Regions from separate parts of the Streptomyces bugieae genome, predicted to be linked through region 2. Evidence: riboswitches for the same ligand, from Rfam matches in the RefSeq annotation. Region 2 holds a riboswitch; the other holds the start of a gene.
The links. Region 2 has a riboswitch for glycine ahead of gcvT (glycine cleavage system aminomethyltransferase GcvT). Riboswitches for the same ligand answer to the same signal wherever they lie in the genome.

Region 1 (10,267 bases), on a different contig from region 2:
CACGGTGCTCAACCAGCTGCGCGAGGAATTCCCCGAGGTCACCATCTCCAAGATCCGCTTCCTGGAGGCCGAGGGGCTGGTCGAGCCGAAGCGCACGCCTTCCGGGTACCGGAAATTCACCCCGGCCGACGTGGAGCGGCTGGCGAACGTCCTGCGGATGCAGCGCGACCACTATCTGCCGCTGAAGGTCATCCGCGAGCATCTGGACGCCATCGAGCGCGGTGAGCAGGTCGCGCTGCCGGCGCCCGCCGCACCTGCCCGCGATCTGATCGAGGGCGTCCCGGAAGCGGGCGAGGACACCCCCACGGCTGCCCGGATCGGCCGGGCCGAGCTGCTGGCCGCCGCCGAGGTGGACGAGGCGGCGCTCGCCGACTGGGAGTCGTACGGACTCATCGTCCCCCATGCGGACGGCGGATACGACATCGAGGCCGTCACGGTCGCCAAACTTGTCGCCGACCTGGGCGGTTTCGGCCTCGAACCACGGCATCTGCGGGTCGTCAAGGCGGCCGCGGAGCGCGAGGCGGGCCTGGTCGAGCAGGTCGTTGCACCCCTTCGGCGGCACCGTAATCCGCAGACCAGGGCCCATGCCGAGGCCACCGCCAGGGAGCTCGCCACGCTCTCCGTACGGCTGCACGCGGCGCTGGTCCAGAGCGCGCTGCGGGGCCGGCCGTAGTGAGCAAAAGAGTGCCCGACTACCCAAACCTGCCGGGCACGTCCTAGGGTTGCTGTGTGAACGAGCTCGACGTCGTGGGTGTCCGGGTGGAAATGCCTTCCAGCCAACCGATCGTGCTCCTGCGGGAGGTGGGGGGCGACCGTTACCTGCCCATTTGGATCGGGCCGGGTGAGGCCACCGCCATCGCCTTCGCCCAGCAGGGCATGGTCCCTGCCAGGCCGCTGACGCACGACCTTTTCAAGGACGTGCTGGAGGCGGTGGGGCAGGAGCTGACGCAGGTCCGCATCACCGACCTGCGCGAGGGGGTCTTCTATGCGGAACTGGTCTTCGCCAGCGGGGTGGAGGTCAGTGCCCGTCCGTCCGACGCGATAGCGCTGGCCCTGCGCACCGGAACGCCGATCTTCGGCACCGATGGTGTGCTGGACGACGCGGGGATCGCGATCCCGGACGAGCAGGAGGACGAGGTGGAGAAGTTCCGCGAGTTCCTCGACCAGATCTCACCCGAGGACTTCGGGACCAACAGCCAGTAGCCGGTGCGGCCGGACGGGCGAAGGGTCTGATTCCGGCCAAACTATTTAGCCATTCCCCACGCGAGGTCACGAGAAACCACTCGTAGGGTGATTATCACTCGGCGTGGCGAGCGCGGCGATCGTTGACGCACCCCGAGTGACTGCATACCGTCGATATGGCAGGTCCCGTCCGGGACGTGGAGGACGGAGGGCGGCGTGGCAATCACCGGCGACGGTATGGCGGCGGAAGGGGCGTTGCCGCTCCACGCGGGGGCAACGGCGAACCGCGCCCCGGCACCGGCCGCGGCGGTGTCGGGGGACTGCGAGGCGCAGGACATCGGCTATCGCGGCCCGACCGCGTGCGCGGCAGCGGGCATCACCTACCGGCAGCTCGACTACTGGGCACGCACCGGCCTGGTGGAGCCGAGCATCCGGCCGGCGTACGGCTCCGGCACCCAGCGGCTCTACAGCTTCCGGGACGTCGTCGTCCTGAAGATCGTCAAGCGGCTGCTGGACACCGGTGTCTCGTTGCAGAACATCCGCACCGCCGTCCAGCACCTGCGCGCGCGGGGGCTGGCGGATCTGACCCGGATGACGCTGATGAGCGACGGCGCGACGGTCTACGAGTGCACCTCACCCGACCAGGTCGTCGACCTGCTCCAGGGCGGCCAGGGGGTCTTCGGGATCGCCGTCGGCGTGGTGTGGCGGGACGTGGAGGGCGCCCTCTCGCAGCTGCACGGTGAGCGCGTCGACACCGGCGAGACGCTGGTCGGGAAGAACCCGCACGACGAGCTGGCGCGGCGGCGCAACCGGGCCGGCTGAGCCGCGCCCCCGGGCCCCGGCCCGGCGACGGGTCGATTGTCAGTGCCATGCGGCAGCATCGGACATGTGAGACCCGCGCCGACGATCCTGCATCTGGACATGGATGCGTTCTACGCCTCTGCTGAGCAGGCGGCGAAGCCGAGCCTGCGCGGGAAACCGGTGGTGGTCGGCGGGATCGGGCCGCGCGGTGTGGTCGCCACGGCGTCGTACGAGGCCCGGGTCTTCGGGGTGCGCTCGGCGATGCCGACGGCCCAGGCGCGCCGGCTGTGCCCCAACGCCGCGTATCTCAGTCCGCGTTTCACCCTGTACCGCCAGGTGAGTGAAACGGTCATGGGGCTGCTGCACGCCCTGTCGCCGCTGGTGGAGCCGCTGAGTCTGGACGAGGCGTTCGTGGACCTGGAGGCGGGCGGGGTGGCCCCGGAGACGGCCGCGGTACGGGCCGTGGGGGAGCAGCTGCGGCGCGACATCCGGGCGGCGACCGGGCTGACCGGCTCGGTGGGGCTGGCCGGCGCCAAGATGCTGGCGAAGATCGCGTCCGAGCAGGCCAAGCCGGACGGCCTGGTGGTCATTCCGCCCGGTACCGAGCGGGAGCTGCTGGGCCCGATGTCGGTCCGGACGCTGCCCGGGGTGGGGCCCGCGACGGCGGAGACGCTGCGCCGGGCCGGGATCCACACGATCGCCGAGACCGCGGAGGCCGGCGAGGCGGAGCTGGTACGACTCCTGGGGAAGGCGCACGGCGCCGGGCTGTACGCGATGGCCCTGGGGCAGGACGACCGTCCCGTGGTGGCCGAGCGCGATGCCAAGTCCATCTCCGTCGAGGACACCTTCGAGGTCGACCTGACCGACCGGACGCGGGTGCGGATGGAGGTGCTGCGGCTGGCCGACCGCTGCGTCCAGCGGCTGCGGGCGGCCGGGCGCTCCGGGCGCACGGTGGTGATCAAGGTGCGCAACTACGACTTCTCGACGCTGACCCGCTCCGAGACGCTCCGCGGGCCGACCGACGACCCCGCGGTCATCCGGGAGGCCGCGGTGCGGCTGCTGGAGCTGGTGGACACCACCGGCGGCGTCCGGCTGCTGGGCGTGGGGGTCAGCGGGCTGGCCGACTTCACCCAGGAAGACCTGTTCGCCCAGCTCACGACGGAGCGGGAGGCCGAGGAGCTGGCGCGGGCCGCGGAGGAGCGGGCCGGGGCGGAGCCGGCCGAGGAGGCGCCCGAGGAGGAGCGGCCGCGCCGCTGGCATCCGGGCGTGGACGTGGTCCACGACGAGTACGGCGCCGGGTGGGTACAGGGCAGCGGGCTGGGGAGAGTGACCGTCCGCTTCGAGACGCCGTGGTCCGCACCAGGGAGGGTGCGGACCTTTGCCGTCGAGGATCCGGCGCTGCGGCCGGGGGAGCCCCTGCCGCTGGTGGGCGGGGGGCCCGCGGCGGATCAGTCCTCCGATCCGGCGATCTTGCCGAAGTCGGTGTCGGAGGTGCCCGAATTGCCGGGGGACGCGGCGTCGGAGTCGGGGGAGGAGATATCCAGGCGGTAGTGGTGGTAGAGCTGGAGTTCCTGCTCAGGGGAGAGATGGCGGCCCACACCGAAGTCCGGGGCGTCCTTGATCAGCTTGCGGTCGTAGGGGATGTGCAGGCTCTCGCCGACCATTTTGCTGGGCTCCAGGGGGACGAACGCGTCCCGGCTGAAGAGCCCGGTGCGTACGGCTGCCCACTCCGGTTCCCCCGTCGCGTCGTCCAGATAGACCTCGTCGATGGTGCCTATCTTCGCGCCGTTACGGTCGAACGCTTTGCGGCCGATCAGGCTCCGGGGATCGATATCGGTTTGCACGGCCCCTCCAATTGGTCGCAACTGCCCTGTGACAACTACCAAACGGCACATTTCATGCCCCGGCCACTCGAAGGATCCTTCGAGTGGCGCGCTGGTAGGCTGGCGAATGGCCGCAGAACCCGTGCGGGAGAGTCCTTTGTCGTACGCGACCAGGGCGCCGAAGGAGCAAATCCTCCCCGGAATCTCTCAGGCACACGTACCGCACGGACGAGGTCACTCTGGAAAGCAGGGCGGGCCGCGGAAGGCACAGCTCCGGGACCCCTCCTCACCGACGGTGAAAGCCGGGCCGCCATGCGCGGGCCGGTGAAGCTCTCAGGTTGAGATGACAGAGGGGGAGGCCGTCCGGGCACCCGCGCCGTGGTGCCCCTCGTAGGTCGTACCGACCAGGAGGCCCCCGCAGATGACCACCAACCGCATCTCCCTGACCGAGCTGGAGCGCGGCACCCCCTTCGAAGCCCGGCACGTCGGCCCCGACCACGAGGCGCAGGCCAAGATGCTGGCGCACATCGGTTTCGGGTCGCTGGACGAGCTCACCGCCACCGCCGTACCCGATGTGATCAGGAGCGCGGAGGCGCTCGGCCTGCCGCAGGCCCGTACCGAGGCCGAGGTCCTCCAGGAGCTGCGCGGCCTCGCGGACCGCAACCAGGTGCTGGCCTCCATGATCGGCCTGGGCTACTACGGGACGTTCACGCCGCCGGTGATCCTCCGCAACGTCATGGAGAACCCGGCCTGGTACACGGCGTACACCCCCTACCAGCCGGAGATCTCGCAGGGCCGCCTGGAGGCGCTGCTGAACTTCCAGACGATGGTCGCCGAGCTGACCGGACTGCCCACCTCCGGCGCCTCCCTCCTGGACGAGGGCACCGCGGCGGCCGAGGCGATGGCGCTCTCCCGCCGCGTCGGCAAGGTCAAGCAGGGCGTCTTCCTCGTCGACGCCGACTGCCTGCCGCAGACCATCGCCGTGATCGAGACCCGCGCCGAGCCGACCGGCGTCGAGGTCGTCGTCGCCGACCTCTCCGAGGGCATCCCCGCCGAGATCGCCGAGCGCGGCGTCTTCGGCGTCCTGCTGCAGTACCCGGGCGCCTCCGGTGCCGTCCGGGACCCGCGCGCCCTGATCGAGCGCGCCCATGAGCTCGGCGCGGTCGTCACCGTCGCCGCCGACCTGCTCGCGCTGACCCTGCTGACCTCGCCCGGCGAGCTCGGCGCGGACATCGCGGTCGGCACCACCCAGCGCTTCGGCGTCCCGATGGGCTTCGGCGGGCCGCACGCCGGCTTCATGGCGGTGCGCGAGCAGTACGCGCGCAGCCTCCCCGGCCGCCTCGTGGGCGTCTCCGTGGACGCCGACGGCCAGAAGGCCTACCGGCTCGCCCTGCAGACCCGTGAGCAGCACATCCGCCGTGAGAAGGCCACCAGCAACATCTGCACCGCGCAGGTGCTGCTGGCCGTCATGGCCGGCATGTACGCCGTCTACCACGGCCCCGAGGGCCTGCGGACCATCGCCCGCCGCACCCACCGCTACGCGGGCATCCTCGCCGAGGGCCTGCGGGCCGGTGGCGTGGAGCTGGTCCACGGCGCGTACTTCGACACGCTGACCGCGCGGGTGCCCGGCCGGGCCGCCGAGGTCGTCGCCGCCGCCCGCGAGGCCGGCATCAACCTCCGCCAGGTCGACGCGGACCTGGTCGGCATCGCCTGCGACGAGACCACCGGCCGCGCCCAGCTGACCGGGGTCTGGGCCGCCTTCGGCGTGCAGGCCGACATCGAGAAGCTCGACGCGACCACCGACGAAACGCTTCCGCAGTCGCTGCTGCGCACCGACGACTACCTCACCCACCCGGTCTTCCACGAGCACCGCTCCGAGACCGCGATGCTGCGCTACCTGCGCACCCTCGCCGACAAGGACTACGCGCTGGACCGCGGCATGATCCCGCTCGGTTCCTGCACGATGAAGCTGAACGCCACCACCGAGATGGAGCCGGTCACCTGGCCCGCGTTCGGCCAGCTGCACCCCTTCGCCCCGGCCGACCAGGCGCAGGGCTACCTCACGCTCATCCAGGAACTGGAGGAGCGCCTCGCCACCGTCACCGGCTACGACAAGGTCTCCATCCAGCCCAACGCCGGCTCCCAGGGCGAGCTGGCCGGCCTGCTGGCGGTCCGCGCCTACCACCGCGCCAACGGGGACGAGCAGCGCACGGTCTGCCTGATCCCGTCCTCGGCGCACGGCACCAACGCCGCCAGCGCCGTGATGGCCGGCATGAAGGTCGTCGTCGTCAAGACCGGCGAGGACGGCGAGGTCGACGCCGACGACCTGCACGCCAAGATCGAGAAGCACCGTGACGAGCTCGCGGTCCTGATGGTGACCTACCCCTCCACCCACGGCGTGTTCGAGGAGCACATCACCCAGATCTGCGCCGCGGTGCACGACGCCGGCGGCCAGGTCTACGTCGACGGTGCCAACCTGAACGCGCTGGTCGGCCTCGCCGAGCCGGGCAAGTTCGGCGGCGACGTCTCGCACCTCAACCTGCACAAGACCTTCTGCATCCCGCACGGCGGCGGTGGCCCCGGTGTCGGCCCGGTCGCCGTCCGCGCCCACCTGGCGCCGTACCTCCCCAACCACCCGCTGCAGCCCACCGCGGGCCCGGAGACCGGCGTCGGACCGATCTCGGCGGCCCCCTGGGGCTCCGCGGGCATCCTGCCGATCTCCTGGGCGTACGTCCGCCTGATGGGCGGCGAGGGCCTCAAGCGCGCCACCCAGGTCGCGGTCCTCAGCGCCAACTACATCGCCAAGCGCCTGGAGCCGCACTACCCCGTGCTCTACACCGGCCCCGGCGGCCTGGTGGCGCACGAGTGCATCATCGACGTCCGGCCGCTGACCAAGGCGACCGGCGTGAGCATCGACGACGTCGCCAAGCGGCTGATCGACTACGGCTTCCACGCGCCGACGATGTCCTTCCCGGTGGCCGGCACGCTCATGATCGAGCCGACCGAGAGCGAGGACCTCGCCGAGCTGGACCGCTTCTGCGACGCGATGATCGCCATCCGCGCGGAGATCGAGAAGGTCGGCACGGGGGAGTGGGACAAGGACGACAACCCGCTGCGCAACGCCCCGCACACCGCGGGCGCGCTCGGCGGCGAGTGGACCCACCCGTACTCCCGCGAGGAGGCCGTCTTCCCGGCCGGTGTCGTGGCGGCCGAGAAGTACTGGCCGCCGGTTCGCCGCATCGACGGCGCCTTCGGTGACCGCAACCTCGTCTGCTCCTGCCCGCCGCTGGACGCGTACGACGGCTGAGCCGTTCCACGGCAACAGCAAGGGCCCTCGGCAGGCGTTCTGCCGGGGGCCCTGGTGGTTCTACCGGGTGCGCGGGGTCAGGCCGCCGCGGTGACCCGGGCCCGGTGCGGGGCGATGACCTGCCCGTCAGGCAGCAGCTCACCGGTGTCCTCGAAGAGCAGGACGCCGTTGCAGAGCAGGCTCCAGCCCTGCTCCGGGTGGTGTGCCACAAGGTGTGCGGCCTCCCGGTCGGTGGAATCCGCTGAGGGGCAAGGTGGTTGGTGCTGACACATGGAAGTTGTCTTTCGCTGCGGTGTGGTGAACGTCGTCGTGCGGCTCGATGAGCTCGATGAGATGGCCATGGCCGCTCCCCCGTTTCTTCGGTCGGTCCCAGTGTTGCCCTACGGAGGGGATTCCGCAGGGATTTCGCAGCAGCGGTACTCACTCGATATCGACGCGTCACCCGTGCGGGCGGTTGCTCCCAAGTGCTCTCCGCTCCAAGGAGGTTGGCAGTGGTATCCGCGGGCTAGCCCGCGCGGGTGAGCACGCCAGCGCGCCCCGTGACCGGAAAGGGCCACGGGGCACGGTCGTGAGGGGCGTGGTGCGCCGGTGCGCGGGTACCCGGAAGGACGCCGCCGGCTTGCGGCTCAGGCCGGTTCGCGCAGTTCCAGGGGCGCGGAGGCCAGACGCAGGGTGAGCCGGGGGAGCAGGTCCGCGACGTGGTGCGTGCGGTGGGCGGCGATGCCGGGCGGGGCGGGCGCCAGCGGCACCAGCAGGTCATCGGCTGCCGGCAGCCCCGCGGCCCCGTCGGAGGAGAGGTCGTGATGCAGCCAGAGGGTGAGCATGTACAGCTCCGGTACGGACAGCAGCCGGGGCTGGTAGGGCGCGGTGAGCGCCTCGGACTGTGCCAGCGCCCGTTCGGTCGAGGCGACGTAGGGGCCGCCGCAGAACCGCCCGAACGTCCAGCCGTCCGCGGTGAGCACCGCCTCGGCGGTCGCCACGGCCCGCTCGCCGCCGCGGACCAGGAACTGCCAGCCGGCCAGCCGGGTGTGCGGCGTGCCGTCGGCCCGGCTGACGTCGTCCCAGACGTGCAGGGGCAGCGGGTGGTCGGGGCTGAGCGGGCCCTGATGGGCGCGCAGGGCGGGGACCGGGGCCTCGCGGACGGCGGTCGGCGAGCCGAGGGCGGTCAGGATGCTGCGCAGGGCGGGCGCGGGGGCAGGGGCAACGTGCAGCGGCATGGTGGGTCGCCTCTCACTTCGGAGACACGGTGGAGCGTGGCAGGTGCAAACGGCGCTGTTTGCGTGCGGGGTCAGAGCGTGGCCGGCCGGGGCTGCGGCCCGGCGTGGGGAATCAGGGCCTGTCGTCGAACCACGCCACGGGTGGGAACACCGCGACACGGGGCGCCAAGTCTCTGCCTCGTAAGCGGAGTTTATACGACGTATGTTCTGAAAGTGTTTCGGCTACCGGCCTTGCGGATTTCCGACAAGGCCGAATCCGGACCGGTCCGCGAGGTGATTTACTCCAATTTGTACGGAGCCTTTGTCGCGCCACCTCGTATTGCCTCGCCGGTGCGGTAGGCCGGATCTCGTCGGTGAATCTCACGAGCGAAATGCGGACGGCGATCGCCGCTGAGATATGCCGGTGGAAGATGCCGGGCGCCGTACCACTTCGAGCCTATCGGCACCCGGCCGCCCCGGAGGCGTTATCGATCAGATTGCCGGGGCATCATCGACCGTAGCGCGAGCCCCGGCGTGCCCGGGTTCGCCCCCAAGCGGCCCGTGGCCGCGGGCCGTTCACTGGAGGAGGGACCCTTTCGATGGGGGAGAAGGTCGCCGCGGACGGGATCGACCTGGCGGACCGGGAGCGTTATCGAAGAAAGCTACACGACTGTCTCGAGGGATTGCACAGGCTCCTCGTGGAGAAGCGGTTCGACCGGCCCCGGAATCTCATGGGCCTGGAGATCGAGCTCAATCTCGCCGGCGCCGACGGGCGCCCCCGCATGCTGAACTCCCAGGTTCTCGAACGGATCGCCAGCCAGGATTTCCAGACCGAACTCGCCCAGTGCAATCTGGAAGTCAATATCCTCCCGCACCGGCTCTCCGGCCGCGTGCTGGACCAGCTCGCCGAGGAACTCCGCACGGGCCTGAGTTACGCCGAAAGAAAGGCCCGCGAAGTCGCCGCCGGAATCGTGATGATCGGCATTCTGCCGACCCTGGACGCCGCCGACCTGACCGTCGCCAGCCTCTCCGAGAACGACCGCTACGTCCTGCTCAACGACCAGATGCGGGCGGCCCGCGGCGAGGACTTCGTCCTGGACATCCAGGGCGTCGAGCATCTGGTGGCGCGTTCCCCCTCGATCGCGCCGGAGGCCGCCTGCACCTCCGTCCAGCTGCACCTCCAGGTGACACCGGGCCGCTTCGCCGCCGTATGGAACGCGGCCCAGGCCGTTGCCGCCGCGCAGATCGCGGTCGGCGCCAACTCGCCGTTCCTCTTCGGCCGGGAACTGTGGCGGGAGTCGCGGCCGCCGGTCTTCCAGCAGGCCACCGACACCCGCGCACCGGAACTACAGGCGCAGGGCGTACGCCCGCGCACATGGTTCGGCGAACGCTGGATCGAATCCGCATACGACCTCTTCGAGGAGAACCTGCGCTACTTCCCGCCCCTGCTCCCGGTGTGCGGACCGCAGGAGCCGCTGCGGGTCCTGGCCGAGGGCGGCGTGCCCGACCTGGCCGAACTCGTGCTGCACAACGGCACGATCTACCGCTGGAACCGCCCCGTCTACGCGGTCGCCGACGGCGTCGCCCACCTCAGGGTCGAGAACCGGGTACTGCCGGCCGGCCCCACCGTCGCCGACACCATCGCCAACACCGCGTTCTACTACGGCCTGGTGCGCGCCCTGGCCGAGGAACCGCGCCCCATCTGGACCCGCCTCCCGTTCGCCGCCGCGGCCGGCAACTTCGACACCGCCTGCCGGTACGGCATCGACGCCACCCTGCAATGGCCCCGCCCCGGCCGGACCACCGCCCTCGCCGACATCCCGGCCGTACGGCTGGTACGCCAGGAACTGCTGCCGCTGGCCGCGCGCGGACTGGACGCCTGGGGCGTGGAGGCGGCCGACCGCGACCACTATCTGGGCATCATCGAGGAGCGCTGCCGACGGCGGGTCAACGGCGCC
Region 2 (10,267 bases):
ATTCCCGCTCGCGCAGCGACAGCGTCTGCGCGCGCACGATCCGTCCCATGTACGGCCAGTTGAAGAAGCCGATCACGAAGATCAGCACCGAGATGTGCAGCGGCAGGCCCTCCAGGCCGAAGGCGCCGCCCTGCAGCGAGGCGGAGATCGCGATGGCGAACAGCAGCAGCGGGAACGCCAGGAAGACGTCCATCATGCGGCTGATGAAGGCGTCCACCCGCCCGCGGTAGAAACCGGCGATCACGCCGAGCACGGTGCCGATGGCGACCGACAGCAGCGTCGCGCCGAACGCCACGATCAGCGACACCCAGGAGCCCTCCAGGACCCGGGCGAGCAGATCGCGGCCGAACTTCGGGTCCACGCCGAGCAGGTGGTCCCCGCTCATCCCGCCGAAGTCCCCCTTGGGCAGCGTGGTGTTGGGGTCGATCAGCGACTCGTTGGGCGCGTTGGGGTCCAGTCCGAGCAGGGCCTGCAGCGGACGGGAGAGCGCCGCGACGGCGATCAGCAGGATGACAACGATGGCACCCGCCACCGCGACCTTGTCCCGCCGGAAGCGCAGCCATGCGATCTGGCCGAGCGAACGCCCTTCGATGCGCTTGCTCGACACGCCCTCCAGCACCGCTTCCGGCTGCGCCTCGGCAGCCGCCCCGGTGGTCTCGATCGGTGCGGTCACGGTGCCTTTGACCCCTCTCGGCCGACGGTGGCCGGCCCCTGCCCGCCGCGGTAGCGGCCTGGTTCACGTCAATTGGTGCACTGCGGAGCAAGTCCGGTGATCCTCATGGGAGTTCACCTTGCGGAAGGAAGCGGTTCACCCGACGCCGACCGGAATGACGCTCGCACAAAGGACCGAGGCCCTTGTTGTTTCCGGAGTCTTCATCCCCTTCGCGATCAGTCACCAGCCCTGACAGGGAAAGGATGCGCAACTGTGATGTGCTCCACGACTTTCCGTTATACGGACACAAGTTCGGGCTGAGCGGAGCGAAGAGCCGCGGGAGAGCACCTCAACCGCGGGGCGTACGGGGCGAATTCACCACAAGAAACCTGCCGGAGCGACACGCTCCGACAGGAGAGACGGGCGGGGGCCACCCGGAGGGCGTCGTTGAGGGGTGGTGGTCGGGCGACGGGCGGGCCTGTCAGTAAGGGCGGGGGTAGCCGTAGCCGTACGAGGGCGCCGGCGGCTGGGCCGGCTGCTGGGTGTAGCCGTCACGGTCGAAGAACGGCCGCGCGGCGGCCCGCATCCACATGGCGACCGGGTCGTACTCGTCGTTCATCGCGACCGTGGAGACCGGCAATCCGTCCGGAACGGCACCGATCGACTGCTGGATCATCAACCGGGCGGAATCCACCGCCTGCGGGCCGGTGTCGTACAGATCCAGACCGATCGCCAGATACGGGGCGCCGAGCGCGGGCTGCACCCAGGCGCGGCGCAACGACCGTACGGCGGGCGTGCGATGGGCGTTCTGCGCCAGCAGCGCGTAGAACTGCGGGATGTCGATGACCGGATCGGAGATCCGCAGCGGGCCGGCGGGCAGCCGGTCGAGGCCGCCGGCGATCCGGCGCAGATCCAGCCACGGAATGCCGACTCCGCCGCCGGGAGCGTGCGGATTCAGCCACAGTCCCCAGCGGTCGGGGAAGAGCGCGGCGGCGATCTCCAGGCCGCTGACGACCTCGTGGTCGCGGTTCCAGCCGGAGGCGGCGAGTTCGGGCGCGGAGGTCACGCACGGCGCGTAACCGAGGCCGTCGACCTCCATGTTCCCGTACTGCGCGTCGGGCGAACCGGCCCGGCCGTGCCAGAGCAGCATCCAGACCTGGCCCGCGGCGAGTGCGTGCAGCAGCGCCTCGTAGGCGTCGTAACGGCCGGGCGAGACCTGCTGCAGCAGCTGCTCCAGCTGTCCGGTCGCCGGCGGCCCCTGATGCGCACCCGCACTCACGTGGTCCGTCCCTTCTCTCGGCAGGGCACGTGTGGGTGCGCCCGCGCGTCATCCAACCAGCTTAGGGCTTGCCGATGGTCCAGGGCCGGAAGGCCGCGGCCTCCGCGACAACGGCGAACCCTAGGAGTGCTCGCGCGAGTAGAACGGCCGTACCCGCTCCAGCATCCAGTCGGCGACCGGGTCGCCCTGGGCGAGGTCGAGCATGACGAGCTGCACGGGCCAGGGCACCGGCACCGCGCCGAGGGCCCGTCCCAGGCCCGCGAGCACCGCGTCGCGGGCCGATCCGTCGTGCAGCGCCTCGGGGACCGTAGCGACCTGGACACCGACGAACAGCGCGGGCGTGTCGCCTTCGACACTGGCCAGGACACGCCGGGCAGTCAGGACAATTCCGACGCCGGAGAACTCCAGTCCGGCGGCGGCCAGGAAGTCCACCGGCTCGTCCTGCCAGTCCGGTTCGAAGAGCCGCACCCGGCCGCCGCTCGGCAGTGCGCCGGTGTCCGGTTCCTGACGTCCCGAGCGGCACAATTCGGCCACCGCGGGCGGCGGTACCGGGACGCCGACCGTCCCGTCCGGGTTCACCACGATCCCGATCTTCGGCGGCAGCCCGCGGGCGAACTCCCGGGCCGGGGCGACGGTGAAGGACATGTGCGAGCCGACGACCCGCAGGAACTCCTGCTCGGAGCTGTAGACCGGGACGTAGGCCAGCCCGCCGATGTCGACGGTGGGCAGGTCCAGCCCGGCGGTACCGAGGCCCGCGCCGTCCGGGCCGCCGCCGTTGGGCAGCGGCACCCACACCCGGCTGCGGCCCAGGACCTCGACGATCCGGCCGCCGGCGCCGGGATGCCCGACCGACGCGGCCAGCACCTCTTCGAGCTCGTTCGCCGGCCAGGCCAGCTGCGGTATCCCCTGCTCCGGAAAGTTCATCTGCATCCACCCGTGTTCCACACCGCACTCCGCGCTTTCTGGCCCATGACCCTAGACGAGGGAAGGCCGGTGCCGCGCGTACGGTGCCGGGTCCCGCCGCGACGAGCGGCGGCGCGGGCGAAGGGGCGGCATCGGTCAGCGGAAGGTGAGGGTTTCCAGGGCGCTCGCCGCGCGGCGGTCCAGCAGCACGGCCGAGGCGAATCCCCGCGGCAGCCGGGCCGCCTCCGCGCCGCCGACCAGCCCGGCCACCGCCCGGCGGTGCCGGGCGAAGGCGTACCCCGACACCCCGCGGCCGCGCGCCTCCTGGCCGGCCCGGGCCACCTCCGGTGCCACGTCGAGCAGCACGAGGTGCAGCCCGCGGCCGCCGCGGCCGGCCGCCCGGGCGATCCACCGGCGCACCCACGCCAGCGTCCCGCAGTCGTGCACCACCACGCTGCGGCCGGAGCGCAGCGCCCGGCCGAGCGCCAGATAGTGCGCGGCCCGGACCAGCGGGCGGTACAGGCCGTAGGGCAGCCGGCGCAGCCGGCCGCGCTCCCAGCGCTCGCGGACGTCCTGGGAGTCGATCCGGTGCACCTCGGCCCCGCCGCCGTCCAGCGGCGGCACGACGCGGTGCATCAGGGTGCTCTTGCCGCTGCCCGGCAGGCCGGAGACGACCACCAGGTCACCGGGCGGGAACCGCAGCTCGGCGGCGGCCCGGGCCCGGCCGGCGCCGCGCAGGTCCACCACCCGCGCGCCGCGCCCCGGCCGGACGACCGGACGCGCCGGGCGCCGGGCCCGGGGCGCGGCGGCGCGGACCGTCACCGGCTCGGCGGCGCGGACCGCCACCGGCTCTTCGGGTCCGGCCCCCGATGTGGCCGCGAGTGCCGCGTCCCTGTGCATCGTGATCACCCTCCCCGTCCGGGTTGCGGTCCGGCCCGAGGCCGGTTCCCTACCCGCAGAGTGTCAAGAAAAGGTAATGGCCATCAAGGTGATTGTGCGATCCGCCCACGTCGGGTGCGGTGCGGCGACCGGGCCTCCTGTATTCGGCGATCCCGTGCAATGATGTGCGCGCCACGTGCACATCTCGGTTCACCCGTGCACCGCCAACTCCATACCGGCCGCTTGAATCCGCGCGGGAGAGTCCCCGGCCGCCACGGCGGGGCGCCGAAGGAGCAAGTCCTCCCTTGAATCTCTCAGGCCCCTATACCGCGCGGGCGAGGCAGATCTGAAAAGCGAGCCCGGCCCGGCCCACGGGGCGGCTCCACCCAAGGTGCAAACCGGGCCCGTTCGCGGGCTCCCGGTGAACCTCTCAGGTTCCGATGACAGATGGGGAGAACGTCTTGTCACCCCTGCCTGGGAGCCCAGAACCATGACTGATGCCCCCCGCCGCACGGCGCTCGATGCCACGCATCGGGCACTCGGCGCGACCATGACCGACTTCGCCGGCTGGGACATGCCACTGCGCTACGGCAGCGAGCGCGACGAGCACGTCGCGGTCCGCAGCCGCGCCGGCCTCTTCGACCTCTCCCACATGGGCGAGATCACCGTCACCGGCCCGCAGGCCGCCGACCTCCTCGACTTCGCCCTGGTCGGCAACATCGGCGGGGTGAAGACCGGCCGCGCCCGGTACACCATGATCTGCAACGCCGAGGGCGGCATCCTCGACGACCTGATCGTCTACCGCTTGGCCGACCAGGAGTACATGGTCGTCGCCAACGCCTCCAACGCCCAGGTCGTGCTGGACGCGCTGACCGCTCGGGGCGGCGGCTTCGACGCCGTGGTCCGCGACGACCGGGACGCCTACGCGCTGCTCGCGGTGCAGGGCCCGGAGTCCCCCGGCATCCTCAAGAAGCTGACGGACGCCGATCTGGACGGGCTGAAGTACTACGCCGGCCTGCCCGGCACGGTCGCCGGCGTCGAGGCGCTGATCGCCCGTACCGGCTACACCGGCGAGGACGGCTTCGAGCTGTTCGTCCGGCCGGCCGACGCGGTCGCCCTCTGGGAGGCGCTGACCGAGGCCGGCAAGGACGTGGGCCTGGTGCCGTGCGGGCTGTCCTGCCGGGACACCCTGCGCCTGGAGGCGGGCATGCCGCTGTACGGGCATGAGCTCACCACCGCCATCACCCCGTTCGACGCCGGCCTGGGCCGGGTCGTGAAATTCGAGAAGACGACCAACAACGGCGACTTCGTCGGCCGCGCCGCGCTGGAGGTGGCCGCCGAACGCGCCGAGGCCGCCCCGCCGCGCAAGCTGGTCGGGCTGATCGCCCAGGGCCGCCGGGTCCCACGCGCGGGCTACCCGGTCGTCTCCGCCGACGGCACGGTGATCGGCGAGGTCACCTCGGGCGCCCCCTCCCCCACGCTCGGCCGGCCGATCGCCATCGCGTACGTCGACGCGGCCTACGCCACACCGGGCACCGAGGGTGTCCACGTGGACATCCGTGGAAGCCATGAGCCGTACGAGGTCATCGCGCTGCCCTTCTACAAGCGGCAGAAGTAACGGTTCGTCCCGGCGGACCGGGCGGCGGCGCGCCACCGCGCGTCTCACTGTGCAAGACGCTCCCCCCGGACTTCGTCCGGGGAGGTGCCCCCATTCACGATCACACCCTCGCGTACAGGAGAATCGAGCCATGAGCAACCCCCAGCAGCTGCGCTACAGCAAGGAGCACGAGTGGCTGTCGGCCGCCGAGGAAGGCGTCTCGACGGTCGGCATCACGGAGCACGCGGCGAACGCGCTCGGCGACGTCGTCTACGTGCAGCTCCCTGAGGTCGGCTCCACGGTCACGGCGGGCGAGAGCTGCGGTGAGCTGGAGTCGACCAAGTCGGTCAGCGATCTCTACGCGCCCGTGCACGGCGAGATCGTGGAGATCAACGAGGACGTCGTCAACGACCCCTCGCTGGTGAACTCCGCCCCGTTCGAGGGCGGTTGGCTGTTCAAGGTGAAGATGAGCGACGAGCCCGCCGAGCTGCTGACGGCCGACGAGTACGCCGCGTTCATCACCGAGTGAGCCACCCCGCCCGGAAGTGCTCTGCGCCCTCCGACCCCTCCAGGAAAGACTCATGTCGCTTCTGAACAGCTCCCTGCACGAGCTCGACCCCGACGTCGCCGCGGCCGTCGACGCCGAGCTGCACCGCCAGCAGTCCACCCTCGAAATGATCGCCTCGGAGAACTTCGCTCCCGTCGCGGTCATGGAGGCCCAGGGCTCCGTCCTCACCAACAAGTACGCCGAGGGCTACCCCGGCCGCCGCTACTACGGCGGCTGCGAGCACGTCGACGTCGTCGAACAGATCGCCATCGACCGCATCAAGGCCCTCTTCGACGCCCCTTACGCCAACGTCCAGCCCCACTCCGGCGCCCAGGCCAACGCCGCCGCCATGTTCGCCCTCCTCAAGCCGGGCGACACCATCCTGGGTCTCAACCTCGCCCACGGCGGGCACCTGACCCACGGCATGAAGATCAACTTCAGCGGCAAGCTCTACCACGTCGTGCCGTACCACGTCGACGAGAAGACCAACCTGGTCGACATGGACGAGGTCGAGCGCCTGGCCAAGGAACACCGGCCCAAGCTCATCGTCGCCGGCTGGTCCGCCTACCCCCGCCAGCTCGACTTCGCCGCCTTCCGCCGCATCGCGGACGAGGTCGGCGCCTACCTCATGGTCGACATGGCCCACTTCGCGGGTCTGGTCGCGGCCGGGCTGCACCCGTCGCCCGTCCCGCACGCCCACGTGGTGACCACCACCACCCACAAGACCCTCGGCGGTCCCCGCGGCGGCGTCATCCTCTCCGCCACGCCCGAGATCTCCAAGAAGATCAACTCTGCCGTCTTCCCCGGTCAGCAGGGCGGTCCGCTGGAGCACGTCATCGCCGCGAAGGCGGTCTCCTTCAAGGTCGCCGCGTCCGACGAGTTCAAGGAGCGCCAGCAGCGCACCCTGGAGGGCGCCAAGATCCTCGCCGAGCGCCTGGTCCAGGACGACGTCACCGAGCACGGTGTGTCGGTCCTGTCCGGCGGCACCGACGTCCACCTCGTCCTGGTCGACCTGCGCAACAGCCAGCTCGACGGCCAGCAGGCCGAGGACCGGCTCCACGAGGTCGGCATCACCGTCAACCGCAACGCCATCCCCAACGACCCCCGGCCCCCGATGGTGACCTCGGGTCTGCGGATCGGCACCCCGGCCCTGGCCACCCGCGGCTTCACGGCCGAGGACTTCCGCGAGGTCGCCGACATCATCGCCCAGGCCCTCAAGCCCGACTACGACGCGGAGGCCCTCAAGGCCCGGGTCACCGCGCTCGCGGAGAAGTACCCGCTGTACCCGTCGCTGTGACGCGTCTCATGCGGTGATCCTCCGGACCGTCGCCGAGCGGCGGACGGAGGGTCAACGGGCCGTGAGCCCGGGGCCGTTGGTCCCGGGCTCATGGTCTGCTCACCCGGATTTTCCTCCCCTTTCCTCGCTCTCGCGCGCCCTCACGGCGGAACCGGTGATTCACGGTGATTCGCGCGAAATAAGGTGTCAGCTCGCAGCGGCCCTTCAACGGCGAGGGGGCATTTTCGACAGCAGGACGGACGACACCACCCCATGGACATGAGCGCGGGCGACCGGAAGGGGCTCAGCCTCTTCGCCCTCATCATGATCGGCATCGGCTCGATCTTCGGCTCCGGCTGGCTCTTCGGCGCCGGTGCCGCCGCCCAGGTGGCGGGCCCGGCGGCGCTGGTCGCCTGGGTGATCGGTGCCGTCTTCATCGGCATGATCGCGATGTCCTACGCGGAGGTCGGCGCGGCCTACCCGATCCCCGGCGGAATGGCCCGCTACGGTCACCTCTCGCACGGGCCGGTGCTCGGCTTCGTCACCGGCTGGGCGGTGTGGATCGCGGTCGCCTCGCTCATCCCGATCGAGTCGATCGCCGCCACCCAGTACATGACGTCCTGGGACTTCGGCTGGGCGAAGGGGCTGGTCGAACCGGCCGGCCACCAGCTCTCGGCGTCCGGCATGGCCGTGGCGCTGGCCCTGACCGTCGCGCTCTGGCTGACCTGCTACTGGTCGGTGCAACTGCTGGCCCGCGCGAACACCGTGCTCACCGTGGTGAAGTTCGCCATCCCGGTGGCCGCCGTGGCGGCGCTGGCCGCCTCCGGCTTCCACACCTCGAACTTCACCGCGCAGGGCGGCTTCGCCCCGTACGGGTGGCCGGCCGTGCTCACCGCCGTCACCACCTGCGGCGTGGTCTTCGCCTTCAACGGGTTCCAGGCCGTGGTCAACCTCGGCGGCGCCGCCCGGAACCCCGGCCGGGCCATCCCGGTCGCCCTGGTCGGTGCGCTCGCCCTGGGCCTGGTGATCTACCTGGCGCTGCAGACCGCGTACCTGGGTGCGGTGCCGCCCGAGCAGCTGGCCCGGGCCGGCGGCTGGCAGGGCGTGAACCTGAGCTCGCCGTTCGCCGACCTCGCCAGGCTGCTGATGCTGCACTGGGTGGTCACGATGCTGCAGTTCGGCGCGTTCATCTCGCCGGCCGGCTCCAACATCGCCAACGTGGCCTCGGCCGCGTACATGGTCACCAACCTGGCGGAGACCGGCTTCTTCCCGCGGAGGCTGGCGGCCGTGCACCCGCGGTACGGCACCGCCCGCCCGGCGATGTGGCTCAACCTCGGCTTCTCCGTCCTGTTGCTGCTGACCGTCGGGCGCAGCTGGCAGGCGCTGGCCGGGGTGGTCTCGGCGGCCATGGTCATCTCGTACCTGATCGGCCCGATCGCGGTGGGGGTGCTGCGCCGGACCGCGCCGGAGCTGCCCCGTCCGTTCCGGCTGCCGGCCGCCGGGGTCCTCTGCCCGGTCACCTTCGCCTTCGCGGCCTGCGCCCTGTACTGGTCGAAGTGGCCGGACACCGGCAAGGTGACCGCGCTGACGCTGGTGTCCGTGCCGATCGCGGTGCTGGTGCTGCGCCACCAGGCCGGGTCCCTCGGCGCGGCACGGCTGCGGCGGCAGTTCGCCCCGGCCTGGTGGATGATCGCCTTCCTGCTCTGGCTGGCTGCGCTGTCCGCGCTGGGCAGCCCGGACTTCGGCGGGCGCGGCGTCATCCCCGACGGCCTGGACATCGCCCTGGTCGCGCTCTCCGCGCCGGCCTTCTACTTCTGGGCCGTACGGGCCGGCGTGCGGGCCCGTACGACCGGTCTGACCGGTCCGCCCGCCGCCACGGTGGCCGGCCCGGCACCCGCGGTGACCCCGACACCTCCTGTTACACCCACCGACGGCCGCCCGACGGTTTCCGTCTGACGGCACCGCGCCGGGTCCGCGTTACGCTCGACATTCGGCGCAGAAACGTACCTCCTGTCCCATAGCTCCACCGTCCACCACGAGCAGACAAGGGAGTCCGCCCCCGTGGCCATCTCCGTCTTCGACCTCTTCTCCATCGGCATAGGTCCCTCCAGCTCCCACACCGTCGGCCCGATGCGCGCCGCCCGGATGTTCGCCGGCCGGCTCAAGAAGGACGGTCTGCTCGCCCGCACGGCCCGCGTCCGCGCCGAACTCTTCGGCTCGCTGGGCGCCACCGGCCACGGCCACGGCACCCCCAAGGCCGTCCTGCTCGGCCTGGAGGGCGACTCCCCCCGCACCGTCGACGTCGAGACCGCCGACGACCGCGTCGCGGCGATCAAGGAGTCCGGGCGGATCAGCCTGCTCGGCGCCCACGAGATCGCCTTCGACTTCGACGAGGACCTGGTCCTGCACCGCCGCAAGACCCTGCCGTACCACGCCAACGGCATGACCATCTGGGCCTACGACGCGGACGGCGCCGAGCTGCTCGGCAAGACGTACTACTCGGTGGGCGGCGGCTTCGTCGTCGATGAGGACGCGGTGGAGGGCGAGAACCCGATCGTCCCGGACGACACGGTCCTGAAGTACCCCTTCCGCACCGGCGACGAGCTGCTGCGCCTGTCCGAGCAGACCGGGCTGTCCATCTCCGCCCTGATGCTGGAGAACGAGAAGGCCTGGCGCACCGAGGACGAGATCCGCGAGGGCCTGCTGGAGATCTGGCGGGTGATGCAGGCCTGCGTGACGCGCGGCATGTCCCGTGAGGGCATCCTGCCGGGCGGCCTGAAGGTCCGCCGGCGGGCGGCCGGCTCGGCCCGCAAGCTGCGTGCCGAGGGCGACGCCACCGCCCGCGCCATGGAGTGGATCACCCTCTACGCGATGGCCGTCAACGAGGAGAACGCCGCCGGCGGCCGGGTCGTGACCGCGCCGACGAACGGCGCCGCCGGCATCATCCCGGCCGTGCTGCACTACTACATCAACTTCGTGCCCGGTGCCGACGAGGACGGTGTGGTGCGCTTCCTGCTCGCCGCCGGCGCCATCGGCATGCTCTTCAAGGAGAACGCCTCCATCTCCGGCGCCGAGGTCGGCTGCCAGGGCGAGGTCGGCTCGGCCTGCTCCATGGCCGCCGGCGGCCTGGCCGA

Region 1: another riboswitch for glycine. It lies ahead of gcvP (aminomethyl-transferring glycine dehydrogenase); the one in region 2 lies ahead of gcvT (glycine cleavage system aminomethyltransferase GcvT).

The regions. Positions count from the first base shown of each region.
Region 1 covers NZ_JAZBJP010000001.1:1,116,299-1,126,565, reverse strand. Annotated here, with positions in the region: gene ftsR (transcriptional regulator FtsR) at 1-673, shown strand, start outside; gene V2J85_RS05145 (bifunctional nuclease family protein) at 730-1,203, shown strand; gene V2J85_RS05140 (MerR family transcriptional regulator) at 1,399-2,004, shown strand; gene V2J85_RS05135 (DNA polymerase IV) at 2,071-3,534, shown strand; gene V2J85_RS05130 (PRC-barrel domain-containing protein) at 3,432-3,827, opposite strand; glycine riboswitch at 3,942-4,039, shown strand; gene gcvP (aminomethyl-transferring glycine dehydrogenase) at 4,228-7,113, shown strand; gene V2J85_RS05120 (DUF5999 family protein) at 7,191-7,385, opposite strand; gene V2J85_RS05115 (hypothetical protein) at 7,740-8,330, opposite strand; gene V2J85_RS05110 (glutamate-cysteine ligase family protein) at 8,909-10,267, shown strand, end outside.
Region 2 covers NZ_JAZBJP010000016.1:9,978-20,244, forward strand. Annotated here, with positions in the region: gene V2J85_RS23155 (ABC transporter permease) at 1-673, opposite strand, end outside; gene V2J85_RS23160 (enhanced serine sensitivity protein SseB C-terminal domain-containing protein) at 1,134-1,931, opposite strand; gene V2J85_RS23165 (enhanced serine sensitivity protein SseB) at 2,052-2,855, opposite strand; gene V2J85_RS23170 (AAA family ATPase) at 2,991-3,734, opposite strand; glycine riboswitch at 3,958-4,053, shown strand; glycine riboswitch at 4,054-4,170, shown strand; gene gcvT (glycine cleavage system aminomethyltransferase GcvT) at 4,204-5,331, shown strand; gene gcvH (glycine cleavage system protein GcvH) at 5,462-5,839, shown strand; gene glyA (serine hydroxymethyltransferase) at 5,892-7,154, shown strand; gene V2J85_RS23190 (APC family permease) at 7,407-9,089, shown strand; gene V2J85_RS23195 (L-serine ammonia-lyase) at 9,195-10,267, shown strand, end outside.